3 regions of the Zhongshania guokunii genome follow, and region 1 is predicted to be linked to each of the others. Evidence: predicted binding sites of a transcription regulator. Region 1 holds the regulator's gene; each other region holds the start of a gene.

Evidence for each region. The regulator LexA, encoded in region 1, represses DNA repair genes until DNA is damaged. The targets are predictions, from matches to a motif close to ACTGTNTNTANANACAGT.
Region 2: a site for LexA is predicted at 2,089-2,106, ahead of imuA (translesion DNA synthesis-associated protein ImuA). Genes of this name have one in related genera too.
Region 3: a site for LexA is predicted at 1,828-1,845, ahead of AB4876_RS03980 (YebG family protein). Genes of this name have one in related genera too.

Annotation. Positions count from the first base shown of each region.
Region 1 is NZ_JBFRYA010000001.1:510,355-514,645, reverse strand. Features, by position in the region: gene AB4876_RS02375 (mechanosensitive ion channel family protein) at 1-851, opposite strand, end outside; gene AB4876_RS02370 (DUF6763 family protein) at 1,107-1,427, shown strand; gene lexA (transcriptional repressor LexA) at 1,601-2,203, shown strand; gene AB4876_RS02360 (SulA-like leucine-rich domain-containing protein) at 2,208-2,627, shown strand; gene AB4876_RS02355 (hypothetical protein) at 2,705-2,968, opposite strand; gene AB4876_RS02350 (DUF6586 family protein) at 3,055-3,540, opposite strand; gene topA (type I DNA topoisomerase) at 3,541-4,291, opposite strand, start outside.
Region 2 is NZ_JBFRYA010000009.1:113,409-117,699, forward strand. Features, by position in the region: gene AB4876_RS11760 (Y-family DNA polymerase) at 1-1,245, opposite strand, end outside; gene imuA (translesion DNA synthesis-associated protein ImuA) at 1,245-2,057, opposite strand; gene AB4876_RS11770 (acyl-CoA synthetase) at 2,167-3,723, opposite strand; gene AB4876_RS11775 (TetR/AcrR family transcriptional regulator) at 4,061-4,291, opposite strand, start outside.
Region 3 is NZ_JBFRYA010000002.1:278,781-283,071, reverse strand. Features, by position in the region: gene glyQ (glycine--tRNA ligase subunit alpha) at 1-477, opposite strand, end outside; gene djlA (co-chaperone DjlA) at 614-1,408, shown strand; gene AB4876_RS03980 (YebG family protein) at 1,494-1,781, opposite strand; gene AB4876_RS03975 (PD-(D/E)XK nuclease family protein) at 2,034-4,291, shown strand, end outside.

The DNA of each region.
Region 1 (4,291 bases):
TCAAGCATCGACCTAACGCGATCTATAATCTCAGGCAAGCGTGTTGCATCTTGGTAGCGCACGCCAATGGTTTCATAAATTCGACGATTCAACATCCGTGAGGGGTTTTCAACGGAAATCTGCATAAATGTGGCGTTAGGCACATAAAGCGGGCGCTGATCAAACGTGCGAATTCGGGTCTGGCGCCACCCGATGTTTTCAACTGTACCCTCGATATCTTTATCAGGCGAACGGATCCAGTCGCCAACCGAAAACGGCCGATCTAAATACACCATTAAGCCGCCAAAAAAATTAGCGAGCATATCTTTTGCCGCAAAACCAACGGCTATACCGCCGATACCACCAAAGGCTAATACTCCAGAAATACTGTAGCCGAGGTTTTGCAGCACCATCAGCGCAGACACAATAATGACCGCCGAGCGCACTAATTTACCGAGCGCCATCACCGTAGTCCGGTCTATTGGCTCGTCCTTGGCAGAATAATCATCCGACAATAGCCGCAGCTCAACCTGCCGCACCAGCGACACCAAAAACCAAGCAAGAATGAGCACCACAGCCACCGCGCGCAGCGACTCTAGGGCAGTAAAAATCTCAGCCTGCGTGGAGCGCACAATAATTTCTAATACATGGCTAGCGCCCACTGCCCAAATCATCAACAGCGCAGGTTTGCGGGCCGCTTCTAACAGCGCGTCATCCCACAAATTCCGGGTTGCAGCAAACTTCACCGCCAAGCGAGCCATTAAGCGGCTAAAAAATAAGTTTGCCGTTAAAATAATGATTACGACAACAAAAACATCGCCCAGCCAGGGGTATTGGTCCGGCTGAAAATTATTCCACCACTGCTCAAACATTGCTCGAATCCATCGTTATTTCTATACAATTTCATTGCTAAGCCAGCAAGGCTTATGCAAATGCACCATAAAAAACCATTTCCCAAATAGAAAAACAGATTAAAAATAGTTGCTAGCCCACTGAATATACAGCGAATTGTATAAAAGGCCCACTGCAAAACCTATTAGCTTTTCCGCGCTGTCGCTAAAAATACCTACTAGACAGCAATTTCTTAAGTGTTAGTTTGGATACAGGCTTTAGTAGAGGTTGAAATCATGGCTAGAATTAGACCCCAAGTTGGCAAATGGTATAAAGACACTGAAACTGAGCAACTATTTGAAGTAGTGGCGGTCGATGACGGCAGTGATTCTGTGGAGGTACAACTCATTGACGGTGAACTCTGCCAATACGATATGGAAAGTTGGCGACAATTAAGCTTAGAAACCGTCGAAGAGCCCGAGGATTGGCGCAACGCCTTTGAACTAAGCGACGATGACTACCGCTTTCTCGACGACACTATGGTGCCCGAAAACTGGAACAACCCGCTCTCTGAAATAGAATCGGATATCGTTAACGGCCTACTTGACGAATATTGACACAACGCTACATCGAGACTTAAACGAACAACCTCAAATACCCGCCAATATCATCGATATGGCGGTTTTTTTTGCCCATACAAAAATATCTGCGGCTAATACATTTACACTTGCCATCACCGAAACACTGTATATACTAACAGTACCTGTATAGATAAACAGATACTGAAATTATGGAAAAGCTCACTGCACGGCAAAGCCAGATATTACAGCTAATAAAAGACCACATCGTCGACACTGGCTACCCCCCAACTCGCGCGGATATCGCACGAGTGCTGGGGTTTCGCTCACCCAATGCCGCCGAGGAGCACCTTAAAGCCCTTGCCCGCAAAGGTGCTATCGAGATTATTGCAGGCGCATCCAGAGGCATTCGCCTGCCGGAAAACTTGGGAATCCCCATTATCGGCCGAGTGGCAGCAGGCAACCCAATACTGGCCGAAGCCAATATTGAAGATTACTGCGACATGCCTCCTTCGATCTTTTCACCTAGCGCAGACTATTTTCTGCGGGTAAAAGGCGACAGCATGATTAATGTGGGCATTTTTGAAGACGATCTACTCGCCGTGCATCGCACCAGCGAAGCGCGTAACGGCCAAATTGTGGTAGCACGCCTAGACAACGAAGTTACGGTTAAACGATTTCAGCAGCAAAAGAACAAATACCAGATTTCTCTAATTGCCGAAAACCCAGACTATCAGCCCATTCAAGTTGATTTACGTGAACAAGAATTTGCCATCGAAGGCTTAAGTGTTGGTGTATTACGGCGCGGGAGTTAAAATCATGACTTGTATCGAACAGCTACCACTACACTACGACTCTGAGTCAGCGGTTGCCGCTGGCCAGATCACCGAAATCACCATGCACAGTGAGTCGCATCTGTCGCGGCCACTGCTTGCAGCTATGTTAGTTCAGCTTAGCGCCAACTCCGATCAACGCTGGCTGTGCTGGGTTGCTGACCGCCCCTTAAAGCCCTTGCTGAGCGCATCTAGCCATCAGCACGATCAGAAAATACTACAGGTAGTTTCAAATACCGAGCGGGATTTAACAGAAATTGCGGTGCGCGCCCTTGAACGCGGTAAAAGCCACACCGTGGCGATATTGCTGGACCGGCCGTTGCGGCCTGATGAGCGCCAGTCACTTGAAGTGGCCGCGCTTGCTGGCGCCGCAGAGTGCCTAGTGATACTAATGCAAAATCACTAGCCTCACGCATAGACATCTATACATCAGACTCAACACCAAAGGAGTTGGCGTTGAGCAAACAAACGAAATAAAAATCGCTAGTGGATTATTTTGGTCTGTAATTCGGGGTCTTCCAAATCGGCCTCATCTTCGTCAGCAAAGGCTTCATTATCGGCAGAAATAGCAGCCGCCTCAATTCCGGCCTGAACCATGGCGCGGGCTATTTCCAAGCAAGAGCCATTGATATGCTCCCGCGTTTCTTTGGAAAAACGAATTGTCACCAAAGGGTTTTCATCGCCTTCCGAGCGCTGCAGTACAACGTCACCGTTAGCGAGTTCAACCAATTCTAAATATGACAGCACAAAAGATTCCTTGATATTACTAACGCCAACACGACGCCGTTGGCGCTATTGTATCAAATCTATAAAGCCTGACGCCAACCGCCACCTTAGTATTCCATTAACGTGGCGCGATGACGGGCGATCATTGACTTTAACTCCGTTAAACACGCAGCTAAATCCGGTGCAGCCTCTACCTCAAACTGGCCATCCCAGGCTAAAACCCCATGACGGGCAGGACTGGCAACAGTAGTTTGCACAAAGGCATAGTTCTGCATCACTGCAAGCCAACCCGGTTCAAGCTCGCGATCGGCCAGCTCCTCAATCTCTGGCGGTAACTCAGCGGCCACAAAGGAGCGAGCATTAAACACCCCTTGCGGCAACGCCAAGCCGAACTTAGGTTGCTGATCAATTAGATCGGCAAGATGGCACTGATAAGCTAATTGGAGCTGCCACACTAGCGAATCGGCAGTCGCGCGCCGTATGTGCCCGCCCCATTCTGCTGGATCGGCAGATTCTAGCTGGGCAAGGTATTGCTCAGCAAAATACACATGTAGATTACACTGCCCACGGAAACTTTCTTTTAAGCCGGCCAATTACTTCGCCGCCTTAGTCTTAGCCGCGGGCTTAGTCGCTTTAGCAGCTTTTGCCGCCTTCTCACGAACGACCCATTTGCCGTTTTCATAGAAAGCAGACCAGCCAGAGGGCTTACCATCAACTTCGGTTTGCACGTACTGCTCTTTGGTTTTGCGGCTATAACGAATAACTGCGTCACGGCCCTCTTTGTCCTTCGCCGGTGCAGCAAACAAAAAGGTGTATTTCTCATCAATTTCCGCTTGATGCGGCAGTATTTCTTTTACCAGGGGCGCGCGGGTTTCACGGTTGCGCGGAAAGCCACTTGCCGCTAAAAACAAGCCCGACGCGCCATCGCGTAAAACATAGTGGTCGTCAACCTTCTCGCATTGCAGCTCTGGCATTGGCACCGGATCCATCTTCGGTGGCGCGGCTTCACCACTGCGCAGCAATTTGCGGGTGTTTTTACACTCCTCACCGGTACAACCAAAATACTTGCCAAAACGGCCGGTTTTTAGCTGCATATCTGCGCCGCATTTGTCGCATTCAATTAGCGGCCCTTCATAGCCTTTTACTTTAAAACTACCCTGTTCTATCTCATGGCCACTACAATCTGGGTTATTCCCGCAGATATGCAGCTTCCTTGAGGTATCTATAACGTAGCTTTCCATTGCGGTATTGCAAATACCACAGCGGTGCTTGCTGCGGAGAACCTTAGATTCGGCTTCCTCATCATCGCTGTCAATGCTGACAAAATCCTCAGCGGGCACCAAA
Region 2 (4,291 bases), on a different contig from region 1:
TTGGGCGGCAACCGGTTTTAAGATCGGCTTTAACTTGCTTTGGCTAGGTGCCGATGCAGATGTATGAGCATCGCGCAGCACCCAATTTAATTCCGGTAGATGGGCGTCTTGTAAACTAAATAGGTGGCAGCGTTGGGCGCCTAATCTGAGCCTTAGCTTGTCTAATACCTGCGCGGCTTTTTCTTGATGCTTGCTGTGATTGGCGGTATCGAATAATTGATCGCTGTGTTGCTCATTGCCAATAAATTGCGTGCAGCTAAGGCTTAGGCTTTCTACTGGGCCCTGCAAGCTGAGGCGTTCTAGGCGTAGCATGACCAATTCAATCAAGCTGCGCCGATCAAAATGGCGATGGCTCAGATCTAAAGACCATGCTTCTCTGCTGCCATCCAAATAGTGGAAGGTCCATTCTAAGTCGCGGTTTAGGCATTGCCGCAGGCGTAGATAGTGTTCCAGCTCACTTAGCAGGGCCGAGATCGGAAAACGCAGTTGCTGTTTGCTGTGTAGGCCGCCGTCAAAATGACGCTGTGCGTGGAAGGTTTCTGGGGGCGTAAACTTGGGTCGAATGTCGGGCTGCTCGCCCTGTAATTTAGCCAGTACGGTGACGATGTTTTTGCCAAAGCGGCGCTCAAGGGCGGCGCGGGGCAGGGCTTGGATATTGCCCAGTGTGTGCATACCCATTTCCTGCAAGGTATTCAAGGTTTTGGGTGCCAGCGGCAATAGGCCAATGGGCAGTTCGCGCAGGGCATTGTCTAATGCGGTGCGGTGCAGCTGGCCCGCGCCATTCACTAAGTTCGCTGGGCTTAGATTTTGGTGGCTGAGCAATTCCGCCGCCAATGGCGTGTGGGCAATGCCCAGTTGCACGCTAAGCCCACGGCGCCGAAAGGCGCTAATAAACTTGCGGTAGAGCCGCGCTAAATTTTTAAATAGACGCAGTGATGCCCCCAGTTCTAGCAACACTGCATTGGGCGGGCAAAGGCAGACATCGCCGCTAAAACGGTAGGCCCAGAGCGCGATATTGGCTAAGTGCTGTTGCTCGCGTTGCTCGTCGCGGGGGCGAAGTTCAAGCTTGTTGCTCAGGCTCAATGCGCTAGCCACCGACATGCCCGCAGCGATTCCGGCCTGCTGGGCGGCGGCATTCGCCATTACAATAATATTGTTATTGCTTAGCGCTAACATGCCCTTTGTGTGCTGCGGGCCAAGGGCATCAAGGGGCAGGCTTGGCAGCCGTAGGCATAACCACAGCATTAGTGAGAGGGCTCATTATTGCCGGTCTTGCTAAACTGCGCTGCGCTGTCTTGCTGGTCTGTAGTAGCGAATAGGCCGGTATTGGCAAGTAGGCTGATTTTACGGCGAGGCTTAGTGGCGACAGCGGCGGATGCCCTGTTATAAACCGGCCACTGGGTGGCGGCGCTTTGCTGCACATACAGGGCGGCGGGGCGGGCTAATTGCACTTGCTGGCCAGCGTGGCCGCCTTGCTGCTTAAGAATTTTAATGTGCAGTGCTTGTTTTGCTGCGCTCAAGCACAGGCGCAGCGGCGCGGGGGATATTTGCTGGGCCAAGGCGGTGGGGCGAAAATGAATATGCCAGCACTCGCCTTCTAGGGCGGCAATATGCAAGCGGCGCAGCTGTCTATCATTAAGATCGGCTTCGCTAAACCAGCTTAATACGGCGGCGTATGCGCCGCTGCGCAGTAGCTCTTCTGCGGCCCACAGTTGATCGGCCAAAGTTTTGGGTCTAACTAATAGCTGCCGGTCTATGGCTAAACCCTGTTCAGCCAAGGCTGGGGTATAGGGTAAGTAGGGCGGATTCAACCACGCCATAGGTCGGTCTGAAAGGTGTTCGCGCAGGGCGGGAATCAGCAGCCACAATTCGCCAATACCCTGCTCGCTCAATAATTCGGTGGAGCCGCTGCGGGGCCAGCCGCCGGTGTGCAAGGCGGTATCTAGAGGGCTAAATCCGGTGCTCAGGCGGTTGCTGGCCGCGACCGTAGTGCGGAGTTGCTGGCCTCGCCAGAGCTTACGCTCATCGAGTAATTGATTGAGAGAGTGGTTTTTCATAGCGCCGCACAAAATACATTAGCAGATTTTTACTGTATGCATATACAGTATATTAAGTGGCGCGAATGTCAATGCTACTTATACTGCTGTGCGGCGGCTTGGGGTGTTACTAGCCAATACTGCGGGCCTTGCCCTCCCAAAATGGCTTGCGCAATTCGGTCTTCAATACCTTGCCGGCACCGGAGATGGGAAGGGCGTCGAGCAGGCTGATGCTGCGCGGGCATTTATAACCGGCAATCAAGGTTTTGCAGTGGGCGTAAAGCTCCTCTTGGGTGATATTGGCGCCTGCTTTTAAGACTAGTGCGGCGTGCACCTTCTCGCCCATTTCTGCACAGGGTATGCCAATAACTGCCGCGCTGGCGATGGCGGGGTGTTTAACAATGGCGTTTTCGACCTCTGCCGAATACACATTTTCGCCGCCTGAAATAATCATGTCTTTTGATCGATCAACAATGAAGACATAGCCATTGGCGTCCATGTAGCCCACGTCGCCGGTGTGCATCCAGCCATTGCGCAGGGTCTCTGCGGTGGTCTCGGCTTGGTTGAGATAGCCCTGCATTAGGTTGGGGCCACGAACAATAATTTCACCTACTTCGCCCCGTGTTAGCTCAGTGTCGTGTTCATCCACAATCCGCACTTGCACATGATGTGCGGCGCGGCCACCGCTGCGCAGGCGACCGAACTCACGGGCATCTGCAGTGTGCATGGCGGGGGGCAGAACGGTCATTACCGCCGCCATTTCGGTCATGCCGTAAACCTGAGTAAGCGCCGCTGTTGGGAAATTTTGCAGGGTGCGATCCAGCAGCGGCTCCGAGGCCGGTGAAGCGCCGTAAACAATGTTGCGCACGCTGCTGGTGTTGAAATTGCCGAACTCAGGACAGTCGACCACCATCTGCAACATGGCCGGAACCAGCAGCAAATCAGTAATGCCGTGTTGCTGGGTGAGGGCTAATACCGCCTCGGGCCGAAAGGCCGGCAGAAAAACATGGCGGCCGCCACGGATCAGTAAACTGATGCTAACCATCATATCGGCAAGGTGGAACATGGGCGCGGCATGCAGGCCAACGGCCTGCTCGGCAAACAGGTGTTCGCTGAGCAGGGCAAGGCCAGAGCTGAACACATTGGCGTGAGACAGCATTACTCCTTTGGGCGCGCCAGTGGTGCCGCCGGTGTAAAACACCCCCAGCAAGTCATCGCCGCCAGCTTCGGCATCGGGAATGGGCGTGGCGGTGTCGATCAGCGCATTGCAACTGAGCATATCGGCCGGCGCGCTTTGCTCGCCGTTGTAAAAGATGCTGCGCAGTGAACGTGTGCCGGCCTTTATATCAGCGGCCTGTGGGGCAAAATTGTCGTCGATAATGAGCGCGACAGAATTGGAGTCATTTAAAGAATAAATAATCTCCGCATTGCTCCAGCGAAAGTTGATGGGATTCACCACCGCGCCTAGCCACGCAATGGCGAGATAGGCCTCTAGATAGCGGTCTGAATTCAAAGACAAAATCGCGATACGGTCGCCCGCGGCAAAACCTTGGGCCTTAAGCGCCCCCGCAAAGCGGACAACGCGGTCGTGAAGCTGCTGAAAGCTTTGCTGCCGATCACCCTGAATAGTGGCGATAGCATTGGGCTGTTGCTGTACGGCGCGGTGTAGGCCTTGGGTAAATTGCATTATTGTCTCCGATCAAAATAGCTGCGTCCTTTGGCACGCAGCGCAGCGTTATGAGGATTTTATAAGAAGTGTGAGCTCATGTAGCGTAATGCCAGCCAAGAGCATGGTTGGATTGGTCGCTAATGACACCAAACCAAAGTCTGGCAAAGCTGATTAGGAGAAAGTATGCCGGTGTGAGTGGGTGCCTTTACGCTGCACGAGGAGGAGCTGAATATGTTGGAGTTGGCTGTGCAGGCGCTGGATATATAGGCGAGCGATACACTGTCGTATTGCCTAGTATCTTAGCTGACAATCAGTAGCGAACGATCATCGGGCCTCGATATCTCGATCGATTCAGCTAAGCTCGATAAGTGTCGAGCATACTGGCCATATCGTCGGCGAGGGCGGTTAACTGATCCTTGGGCACATTACGCTCAGCAAATGCCCGCAGGCCGATGATTTGCGTTTGCAGCAAGCGCGCCAGTCGTGGGCACTCAACATCTGTGCGCAACTCCCCAGCCGCTTTGGCCTGGTTGAGGGCCTCGCACAGCCGTTGTTCGATGCCTGCGAGTATGCTGTCAACCTGAGA
Region 3 (4,291 bases), on a different contig from region 1:
AACGGGGTAGCACTCTAAGCCGCCAACTTGTTGGAAATAGGTAAACTGGGTCACTTCCATCCCGTTTAGCCATACTTCCCAACCCAAGCCCCAGGCGCCGAGGGTTGGCGATTCCCAGTTATCCTCAACAAAGCGGATGTCGTGAACCTCGGGGTCAATACCCAGCATTTTCAGTGAGTCTAAATACAGCTCCTGAATATTGGCGGGCGAAGGTTTCATAATCACTTGAAACTGATAGTAATGCTGCAGGCGGTTGGGGTTGGTGCCGTAGCGACCGTCGGTAGGACGACGGCAGGGCTGAACGTAGGCGGCGTTCCATGTTTCCGGACCGATTGCCCGCAAAAAAGTGGCTGGATGAAAAGTACCGGCCCCTACTTCCATGTCGAGTGGTTGTAACAGCACACAGCCACGCTCGGCCCAGTATTGTTGCAATGCCAAGATTAGCCCCTGAAAGGTGCTGACGTCTGCCTTGCTCACGGCGTTCCCCATAGAATAAATAAAGAGGGGAATTATACAGAGTTGCGAGGCTGTGGGCTAAGGCTAAGGATGATTCTGGCCGCCGACCATCACGACTTGCTATGATCGGCCCTCAGATTTGAAAGGATTATTGGCAATGGCAAAATTTATCGGCGCATTTTTGGGTTATTTGATGGGCGGCCCCCTTTTTGCGCTATTGGGCTTTGGCGTCGGTATGATGTTCGATCGCGGCCTAAAGCAGGCGATGGGCTTTAATTACGGGGCTCAACGCGAGCGTATTCAGGGTATTGTATTTGAAACTGTATTTCGGGTTATGGGTCATGTCGCCAAGGCTGATGGCCGTGTGTGTGAATCCGAGGTGGCGCAGGCCGAAGCGATTATTGCCCAGTTTGGTTTAGTTGGGGCGCGGCGCGAGGAAGCGATTAGCCGCTTTAAAGAAGGCATCGCCGACAGTTTTGAATTAGAACCGCAGATTTCAGACTTTATGCTGGTCGCTAAATCCCAGCCGCTGCTGCGCCAAATGCTTTTAGAGGCATTGCTGACCATGGCCCTTGCAGATGGCGACGTCGATGCGGCCGAGCGCGATATCTTGCTAAAAGTGGCGGGTTATATCGGGATTTCAGCGCGGGACTTTCAGCGCTTACTCGATATGGCGATGGCCCAGCGACAGTTTCATGGTCGCGGTGCCGGCGGGCAGCAATCGAGCGCCAGTCGTGGCAATGAGTTAAAGGCGGCCTATCAGGCGATTGGGGTAACAGAGGCGGCGACTGACGCGGAATTAAAGCGCGCTTATCGTAAATTAATGAGCCAACATCATCCCGACAAGTTGATTGCCAAAGGTGTGCCCGAAGACATGCTTAAATTGGCAACCGAAAAAGCCCAGGAAATACAGGCGGCCTATGAGTTGATTAAAAACAGCCGGAAAAAATAGCCCGCAGTGGTGCAGCTTAACCAGCCAGCACCGCCACGGTTTAGCGCTCAATGCTTAATGTAAGCAATGAGCGTGGGAGTGGTTATTACGCTTGAGCGCTTAGCGGGCTAACATTGCTTGGACTGGCATCGCCGTTTATTTCTTCCAGCGCCTCTACCCTGCCTTTACAAGCTTGCATCACCGCTTCTTTGTTTTTGGCTAGGAAAATACCAAATTCCTCAGCCCGGGCTTCGTCGACACTGGGAATGTGTTGCAGTAACAAAGCACTAAAACCTTCTGCCAGTTCCAGCATTTTGTCATAGGCGTCAGCGTCTTTTTTGTTATCAAACATAGTATTGTCCCTGTCACACATCCACTTCGCTACTACCGCCATACTCCACCTCGTTTACTTGTTGAACGGTATTTATCGGTTGCTGTGTACTGTATATAAATACAGCTTAATGCGCAAGTCGATACACATGACCGGCCCATAGTTAGCATATTCTTAATTCGTAGCACTAACTTGACCTTTTGGCCCCACGCTAGAAGGATTAATGAGGAACCTGCCAGAGCGAATACGCTAAAGTCACTCAGGTTTTCGCTGGGCGAGTGCGTTATCATTAGCGGCTAAAATTAAGGCTCGCTAATGAGAAGGGACGCGCATTTGGAACAGCTCAACATAGCGGAATTACTGACCTTTGCTGGTCGCAGTGTGGTGCTGATGCCCAGCGACGCCAGCGCTCGCCAATGCCGTGAGCGCATCGCCCAGCTGCGGGGCAGTCACGATCAGGCATTTATCGAAACCATTACGGTGATGCCCTTGGATCAGTGGTTTGCCGAGTTATGGGATGCCAGTTTTCCGGCTAAGCAAGTGCTGCGCCCTATTCAACTGCTGGCCTTGGCCAGAGATATTATTGAATCCAGCGATTACTTTCCAGACAACTGCCTGAATAGCATGGCGATTGCCCGCCAGTTTGTAGACGCTTTTCAGCTCCACGCTCAGTACCGCCTGAGCGGCGACCGCGAATATTATTTATTTTCCCAAGAGTACCAAGCTTTTCACCATTGGCAGCAAGATTTGCAGGCAAAGCTAGACGAACAACAGGCCTTGAGTGCCCAGCAATTGCCGGCGGCCTTATTGCCCATGTTAGCTGGGGGCTGCCTAGACCTGCCCGATCAATTAATTTTGAGCACGGAGTTAAGTCTGAGTCCTGCGCCACGGCATTTTATTGAGCAGTGCGCTGAAGTACTGTCGATTAAACAACTGACAATCGACGGCTTTAGCGCCACCCCGCTTTTTCAATCTGCTGCGCAATTAGAGCAAGAGTGCGAAGCGCTCACCGCGTGGTTGGGAGATTACCTGAGCGCAGAGGGCGAACACAGCAAGAAATTGCTCGCGGTATTGGTGCCAGATATAAATCAATACCAGCCGGTATTGCAGGCGGTATTGCAACGTCAGCTTTATCCCAGCGGCCTGTTTCCGGCGGCAAACACTCAGACCCGTGAACCTTGGCTGTTTGATGGCAGCGAAACACTCTTGTCTTACCCGCTGATTAAATCAGCGTGGGATTTGATCTCACTCGCTTCTAAGGCATTGCCACTAGAGCAATTTAGCCGCGTGCTGCGCTCGCGTTTTGTGCGCGGTTGGCCAGCGGCGCGCAGCGTGCGGGCGCGGCTAGATTTGCGTTGGCGAGATCGCCTCGGCCCAGAGACCACCCTCAAAAGCGCGCTGGCCTTGGCAAAAAAGATCGAGCAAGACGAGCCGCAGGTCAGTGATTTTCTTCACCATTTAGCCGCCCAGCTCAAGACTATGCCGAGCGCGCAATTGCCCTCGGAGTGGGTGCGATTTTTTGACCAGTTGCTGCTCAGTGCGGGCTGGCCCAATGCCGATGATGACGACCCCGTGGTGGAACAATGCCGCCGAGGTTTTAGTCAGGCCATGGATGTGTTTCGCGCCCTCGACCGACAACTGGGGCCGGTGAGCCACGACAGCGCCCTGTCTTGGCTGCAACATATTCTCAGTACCAAACGCTTTTCAGTCAGTCGCGACTGGGCTTGCCCTGTGCGAATTATGCAATACGACGATGCTCTCGGCCTGCGCTTTGACGCAGTGTGGATTATGGGTCTTGATGACGGCGCCCTGCCGCGCCGGGTTGAACCCTCGCCATTTTTGCCACTGGAATTACAGCAGCGAGCGGGGCTAGAAGACAGCGATCCCAGCCTGTGTTTGCAGCGCGACCGCGCCTTGCTCAATAGTTTATTAGCCTCGGCGCCGCTGGTAAAAATTAGCCACTGCCGCGAGAGCGAAGTCGGCAGTCCCCAAGGCCTCTGTTCACTGCTGCCTCAGTGGCAGGACGACGAGCAGCGAGAGATTGGCAATCGCTACCAAGCCAGCGGCCAAGTGCTTACACCTGCCAGCGATGATGTGCGGGCGATTGATCCTGCCCAGCGCGACAGTATTCGCGGCGGCACCGGCCTGTTCAAGGAATACGCCAGCAGTCCGTTTTTCGCGTTTTTAAAATACCGCTTAAATCTGCGGGAGTTCCCCCAGCCCGCCGAAGGTTTAGATCATCGGGTACAGGGCATTTTGGTTCACGACACCATGCAGCATGTTTGGGAGCGTTTAAGAAACAAGGCGGCTCTCGATGCTCTAAATAGCGTGCAGCTAGAGGCCGCCGTGCGCAGCTGCTGTGAACAGGCATTAGCAGGCCCAGAGTTTAGCGTCGCCCGCTTTGGCGAATCCTTATTAAATATTGAAAAAGAGCGCGTGATTCGCTTGGTGTGCAGCTGGTTAGAAGAAAAAGAAAAACAGCGCCTGCAATATTTTGAAGTGATCGCGGTTGAGCAATTAATTGAAACCAAATTAGCGGGTATCCCCCTGCGCCTGCGCATGGATCGCATTGA